One region of the Metabacillus sediminilitoris genome, then DNA from elsewhere that is predicted to be linked to it. Evidence: a T-box and tRNA genes for the amino acid it is inferred to sense, from the RefSeq annotation. Region 1 holds a T-box; the other holds one or more tRNA genes.
The links. A T-box is a leader RNA that pairs with one kind of tRNA and senses whether it is charged. The one in region 1 lies ahead of trpS (tryptophan--tRNA ligase), so its partner is inferred to be a tRNA-Trp.
Positions count from the first base shown of each region.

Region 1 (3,387 bases):
GCTTAACAAGGAAAGAAAGACAGTTAAAACAGCTATTGTTCATGGCGCTTGATCAATTGCAAGCAACGAAAAATGCTGCAGAAGTAAAATACTGGTATACTGAGTGGAATCCAACGATGTATGGAGACATTCAGGAAAGAGAATTTGATGAAGTGTGGCAAAAATTGTATAAAGAAACATTACATGGCTGGTCACCAAAGCATATCCAATTATGTGAACATTTAATAAAGGGACAACCTTTCTTTGAAAAGCTTTGGGATATGGAACACGAATCAAAAGTAAATTAGTTTTTACTAGTAAAAAAAGAAACGATGTGAAGGGAAAGACAAAACTTTTCACATCGTTTTTTTTTGTTTTTGTATGGAAATAAATAAAGCCCCTATCTTTAGAAAGACAAGGGCAAAAAACAAAATTATATAGTAGAAAAATAAAATTTTTCTCTTAGATTATTTTCTTTTACGGCCAAGTCCCATTGCATTTTCCATTTTCTTAACCATTTTACTTGCAACAGCATTTGCTTTCTCAGCACCATGATCTAAAATTTCATCAAGTTTATCAGATTCCATTAACTCATAGTACTTTTCTTGAACTGGTGTTAATGCATTGACTACAACATCTGCAACATCTTGTTTAAAATCACCATAACCTTTGCCTTCATATCTTGCTTCAATTTGTTCAATCGGTTCATTATTTAAAATCGAGTAGATCGACAGAAGATTTGAAACACCTGGCTTATTTTCTTTATCAAATTTTACAATGCCATCTGAATCTGTTACAGCACTTTTAATTTTTTTCTCGATTTGTTTTGGTTCATCCAATAATGTAATAAACGCTTTTTGGTTTGCGTCTGATTTACTCATTTTCTTTGTAGGATCTGCAAGTGACATAATACGTGCCCCTACTTTTGGAATCCGTACTTCAGGAATTGTGAAGATGTCATTGTACTTTTTATTGAAACGCTCCGCTAAATCACGAGTTAACTCTAAATGCTGTTTTTGATCTTCGCCAACAGGGACAAGATCAGTACTATAGAGAAGAATATCTGCTGCCATTAATGGCGGGTATGTTAGTAACCCTGCTGATACGGCCTCTTTTCCTTGAGATTTATCCTTAAATTGTGTCATTCTCTCAAGCTCTCCGATATATGAAACACATTGCAGCATCCATCCTGCTTGGGCATGTGCAGGTACCTCAGATTGAATAAAAAGTGTAGCTTTTTCTGGATCTAACCCTACGGCAAGATATAAAGCAGCAAGGCTTCTAATATTTTTTCTGAGAGCAAGACGATCTTGTGCAACGGTAATCGCATGTTGATCAACAATACAGAAATAACAGTTGTAATCTTCCTGAAGTTCAACAAATTGCTTCATAGCTCCAATATAATTACCTAATGTAACCGAACCAGTCGGTTGAATACCTGAAAAAATTGTTTTCATTGAAAATCCTCCTAAATTCGTTGTGTAAATATTTAAATAAACGCAAAAAAGCCCACTCATCCCTTTGATAGGGACGATGGACCGCGGTGCCACCCTATTTATTTCTATAGTAGTAGAAATCACTTCATTCTTTAACGCAAGAAAACGTCTGCACGTACTAAATTCTGAACAGAAGCTCAAAAGTCCATTCCATATCGTTCAATACCTGTTCACAGCAGCCACAGGCTCTCTTTAATTGAATCATATATGTACTATTCTTCATCATCGCTAAACTATTTAATTTTCATAAGCCATCTTCACATGATGTGAGATTAAGAATTTTAGCATTTCTTTATATTATAAGAAACGATGTTGTTTTTTGCAAACGGTTTTCATTATATAAACTATATATAGTAAGTAACCAGAGCGATCATCATGATTATCGCCATTAGGATTCCATTTATCAACATGGGGAGGTGATTGAAATTCAACATTTCGGAGACGGGTGTCATGTCATTTACCTCTTGTTTCGATAACTCTTTTCCTTTTGCTACAAACATTCGACGGAAACCATATGTAATGCCGTCGAAAAAGCCTCCCTTAACTGTAATCGTTAATAGTGAAAGGAACAGAAAGGCTCCGGCAATGAAAAATGAGATATTAATAAATGACAGCAAAGTTAATTTATGGTAAATCCAAAAAGAAAGTAATATTGTCGTACTTAAAGAAACAATAAATAATGTGAGAATTTTTATATAGGGCAACACAATCACTCTTTTCTATTTTTCTTATGTTTTGATTATAACAAATGAAAGGAGGGGCTAGAAACCGTGAGAAAGTTATATTAGAAAACAGATTTTTAGTAATTAATTCGATTAAAAGTTATTTTAATAAGAATAATTAAAAATTGTAAAGTGATTTGTCAGATTTTGTTCCCTTTTTTAAGTCAATGCGGTAAAGTGTTTGAGCGAGAATGGGGAAAAATCAACCTAAAATAATAGGAAAAAAGAACTATTTTTTAAGTGAGAAATATTAATATTATTGCATTCGTGTAAATTTTATTAAAAAAATAAATGCACAATTATTTGAATACTTGTATAATAAAGTTGTTAGTACAACTTATATACATAGAAGGGGGTCAAATGTATGAAAAAGTCAAAATATTTTCTACTTTTAGCTTTATCACTCATACTTAGCATGTTTTTAGCTGCATGTAATTATGGCGGCGGTGATTCAGCTGGTGACGAGAAAGAAAATGGTGCTGATGAGGGGAAAGCAGCAGCACAAGAAATAAAAGCATTGGAATCAGCATTAATTCCAGCGATGGATAGTGTTATGGCTCAAGATACTGTAAGTTTTTCTACTTTAAATAACGTAAATGAAGGTTTATATCGTCTTGATCCAAATCAAGAAGTTGTACCTGGTATGGCTGATGGCGAACCAGAAGTAAGTGAAGATGGAACAGTATATACATTTAAATTAAGAGATGCGAAATGGTCAAATGGAGATCCTGTAACCGCTAACGATTTCGTATATGCATGGCAACGTGCAATTGATCCAAAAAATGCATCACCATATGGTCCATATATGATGGATGGAAAAATCAAAGGTGCTGCTGAAATTTCTGCTGCTGGTGCAGAGAAAAAAGAAGTTGATCTTAACACTTTAGGCGTTAAAGCAATTGATGAGAAAACTCTTGAAGTTACTTTGGAAAGACCAATTCCATACTTCTTATCATTAATGGCGTTCCCAACATTCTATCCGCAAAACCAAAAATTTGTTGAAGAACAAGGGGCTGACTACGCTAAAACTGCTGAAAACCTAGTATATAACGGTCCATTTGCGTTAAGTGGCTGGGATGGAAGCACAGATTCTTCATGGACATATACAAAAAATAAAGAGTATTGGGATGCAGAAACAGTTAAGTTAGAAAAAGTTCAATGGAATGTGCTACAAGAATCTCAAGCTGCTG
Region 1 covers NZ_CP046266.1:957,751-961,137, forward strand. The annotation lists gene GMB29_RS04875 (YjbA family protein) at 1-287, shown strand, start outside; gene trpS (tryptophan--tRNA ligase) at 447-1,436, opposite strand; T-box leader at 1,503-1,710, opposite strand; gene GMB29_RS04885 (DUF3899 domain-containing protein) at 1,820-2,179, opposite strand; gene GMB29_RS04890 (peptide ABC transporter substrate-binding protein) at 2,562-3,387, shown strand, end outside.

Region 2 (3,387 bases), 390 kb from region 1:
AATCAGGCTGACCGCCTCGATTTCACATGTGTCTTCGCTGCAAACGATATCATGGCGCTTGAATTCTTGAAAGCTGCTCAAAAAAGGGGAATCCGTATCCCTGAAGATATCAGTTTGATTGGCTTCGATGATACGTATCTTGCTAAAATCATGGGGATTTCCAGTATCCATCAACCAATCGAAGAAATGGTCAAAACTACCATTGAGATTCTTCTCAATCGAATTGAAAACGAAGTCTCATCAGAAAAGATTAATATACAATTAGCTCCCACATTAATTGAAAGAAAAAGCTCTAATTTTAAAAGATAGCAATATCACTTTGGCTGTAAAAAAGGGAGTCATAATGTATATTAAGATTTCATTAAATATCAAAAGCATTTTTAAAAGGCAACTCCCTATTATTGGGTTAGTTGCCTTCTTCTAACATCATTAAGTAATCCTAGTGTTAATTCGATGCGATACTTTCTCTACATTGGCAATACAGCAATGCTCCGCTTAATTATTGTTGATCACCACGACCCATTCAATACATTAATACATGCTTTCGTTATCCTCATTTTAATTTTGAGCTACTATATTATTAACAATACACCTGCCAGGAAATCCCTCAATAATAAATAATTGGTTAGAATTCGATGATGCTATGCTCGTTATCAATACGAATACGTTGTTAACATGTCTTCAATGTAAAATTTTTTATGGATTAAAGATTCTTTTTACCCCTAAGTATAGATAATCGCGTATTTACAACGTTTAGGGTATTACAGTATAAAAAATCCCAATTTCATTAAATCCTGAGCTCTGGCTACATGTTTGAATTTTGCAATATCTACTCTGATAATAAGTGTTTTAGGAGTAATTTGAGCGATTTTCTTATTTTGGTTATAATTCATGATAGGCCTCCTAGTCATGATAGATTTGTCCTTTTCGCTGGCCAGCTTTGGGACATTTTAATCATACCAAGAGGTCTTTTTGATACTCAAATCTCATTTTCATTCATTACAGGAATGCTTGCCCGATTGTTCAGTAACCTTGAGACCAACCTGATTGGTAGTCATAATTGATTATACTTTCTAAAATTTTTTATCCACACGATTAGCAACTCACTTTATTAATATAAAACACAAAAAAGCCAATACTCTGATTGCTCAAAGCATTGACTTTACAAGTTTTTCGAAATTATTAGATACCAGTGGTCGGGGTCGAACCGACACTCCTCACGGAACACGATTTTGAGTCGTGCGCGTCTGCCAATTCCGCCACACTGGCAAATCAAAAATCATTTAAATGGTGCCGAGGACCGGAATCGAACCGGTACGGTAGTCACCTACCGCAGGATTTTAAGTCCTGTGCGTCTGCCAGTTCCGCCACCCCGGCAAGGGTGTAAATAAAAATGGAGGCGGCAACCGGATTTGAACCGGTGATAAAGGTTTTGCAGACCTCTGCCTTACCACTTGGCTATGCCGCCTTCATAAAACTGGAGCGGAAGACGGGATTCGAACCCGCGACCCCCACCTTGGCAAGGTGATGTTCTACCACTGAACTACTTCCGCGACTTGCTTATATAATTTGTATACTCTAGCCTATGCAAGAGTTTCAAAAATGTGTAATAAAAATGGCTGGGCTAGCTGGATTCGAACCAACGAATGACGGAGTCAAAGTCCGTTGCCTTACCACTTGGCTATAGCCCATTGAATTAGTTGTTTAAATGGGGCGACTGATGGGAATCGAACCCACGAATGTCGGAACCACAATCCGATGCGTTAACCACTTCGCCACAATCGCCACTATATAATTGGCAGGGGCAGTAGGAATCGAACCCACACCAAAGGTTTTGGAGACCTCTATTCTACCGTTAAACTATGCCCCTATAAATGGTGGAGGGGGGCAGATTCGAACTGCCGAACCCTAAGGAGCGGATTTACAGTCCGCCGCGTTTAGCCACTTCGCTACCCCTCCATATATGTGAAACAGTGCCGGCGAGAGGACTTGAACCCCCAACCTACTGATTACAAGTCAGTTGCTCTACCAATTGAGCTACACCGGCATGCTTTTTTGACTTTAGGACTGTTATACACTAAAGGTGGCTCAGGACGGAATCGAACCGCCGACACATGGATTTTCAGTCCATTGCTCTACCGACTGAGCTACTGAGCCAAATTGTTTTCGGCTTCCGCTAAGCTTCAAATCTCTTCGTCAACTCCTACACTCACATCCTCACGTATTTACATACGCTCCGGTGTTCGCTTAGTCGTTTCCTCGACCTTTTCGCTTATCGAAACCCTTTTACTTGAGATAAGTGTTTTATTAAAATAATGGCGGTCCGGACGGGACTCGAACCCGCGACCTCCTGCGTGACAGGCAGGCATTCTAACCAACTGAACTACCGGACCATTGGTTGCGGGGACAGGATTTGAACCTGCGACCTTCGGGTTATGAGCCCGACGAGCTACCGGACTGCTCCACCCCGCGACAATAGTAATACATATAAACTTTATGGTGGAGGATGACGGGATCGAACCGCCGACCCTCTGCTTGTAAGGCAGATGCTCTCCCAGCTGAGCTAATCCTCCATATGAAAGGTGTAAATGGTGACCCGTACGGGATTCGAACCCGTGTTACCGCCGTGAAAGGGCGGTGTCTTAACCGCTTGACCAACGGGCCAATGTATATATAAATAGTGGCGGAGAGCAAGGGATTTGAACCCTTGAGACAGCTTTCACCGCCTACACGATTTCCAATCGTGCTCCTTCGGCCACTCGGACAGCTCTCCAAAATGGCTCCGCAGGTAGGACTCGAACCTACGACCGATCGGTTAACAGCCGATAGCTCTACCACTGAGCTACTGCGGAATAATTATAAATTTCAAAGCCTGGCGACGTCCTACTCTCACAAGGGGAAACCCCTAACTACCATCGGCGCTGAAGAGCTTAACTTCCGTGTTCGGCATGGGAACGGGTGTGACCTCTTCGCCATCGCCACCAGACATTTGTGACAAATATTATTATACTATTTGAGAAGAATATTTCAAGTGTTTTTTTACTTTTATATTCCTTCAAAACTAGATAACGATTCACAATTCAATTCACTTATGTTTAACGCATATATATTAGGTTAAGTCCTCGATCGATTAGTATCAGTCAGCTCCACACGTCACCGCGCTTCCACCTCTGACCTATCAACCTGATCATCTTTCAGGGATCTTACTAGCTTGCGCTATGGGAAATCTCATCTTGAGGGGGGCTTCATGCTTAGATGCTTTCAGCACTTATCCCTTCCGCACATAGCTACCCAGCTATGCCTTTGGCAAGACAACTGGTACACCAGCGGTGCGTCCATCCCGGTCCTCTCGTACTAAGGACAGCTCCTCTCAAATTTCCTACGCCC
Region 2 covers NZ_CP046266.1:567,635-571,021, reverse strand. The annotation lists gene GMB29_RS02950 (LacI family DNA-binding transcriptional regulator) at 1-309, shown strand, start outside; gene GMB29_RS02945 (phosphate-starvation-inducible PsiE family protein) at 454-621, shown strand; gene GMB29_RS27580 (hypothetical protein) at 762-893, opposite strand; tRNA gene GMB29_RS02940 (tRNA-Leu) at 1,188-1,269, opposite strand; tRNA gene GMB29_RS02935 (tRNA-Leu) at 1,289-1,377, opposite strand; tRNA gene GMB29_RS02930 (tRNA-Cys) at 1,395-1,468, opposite strand; tRNA gene GMB29_RS02925 (tRNA-Gly) at 1,479-1,553, opposite strand; tRNA gene GMB29_RS02920 (tRNA-Gln) at 1,617-1,691, opposite strand; tRNA gene GMB29_RS02915 (tRNA-His) at 1,710-1,785, opposite strand; tRNA gene GMB29_RS02910 (tRNA-Trp) at 1,797-1,870, opposite strand; tRNA gene GMB29_RS02905 (tRNA-Tyr) at 1,876-1,959, opposite strand; tRNA gene GMB29_RS02900 (tRNA-Thr) at 1,975-2,047, opposite strand; tRNA gene GMB29_RS02895 (tRNA-Phe) at 2,085-2,157, opposite strand; tRNA gene GMB29_RS02890 (tRNA-Asp) at 2,317-2,393, opposite strand; tRNA gene GMB29_RS02885 (tRNA-Met) at 2,396-2,472, opposite strand; tRNA gene GMB29_RS02880 (tRNA-Val) at 2,498-2,573, opposite strand; tRNA gene GMB29_RS02875 (tRNA-Glu) at 2,590-2,664, opposite strand; tRNA gene GMB29_RS02870 (tRNA-Ser) at 2,682-2,773, opposite strand; tRNA gene GMB29_RS02865 (tRNA-Asn) at 2,778-2,852, opposite strand; rRNA gene rrf (5S ribosomal RNA) at 2,871-2,986, opposite strand; rRNA gene GMB29_RS02855 (23S ribosomal RNA) at 3,111-3,387, opposite strand, start outside.
Region 2: it encodes a tRNA-Trp, which carries the amino acid that the T-box ahead of trpS (tryptophan--tRNA ligase) is inferred to sense. The anticodon was not compared.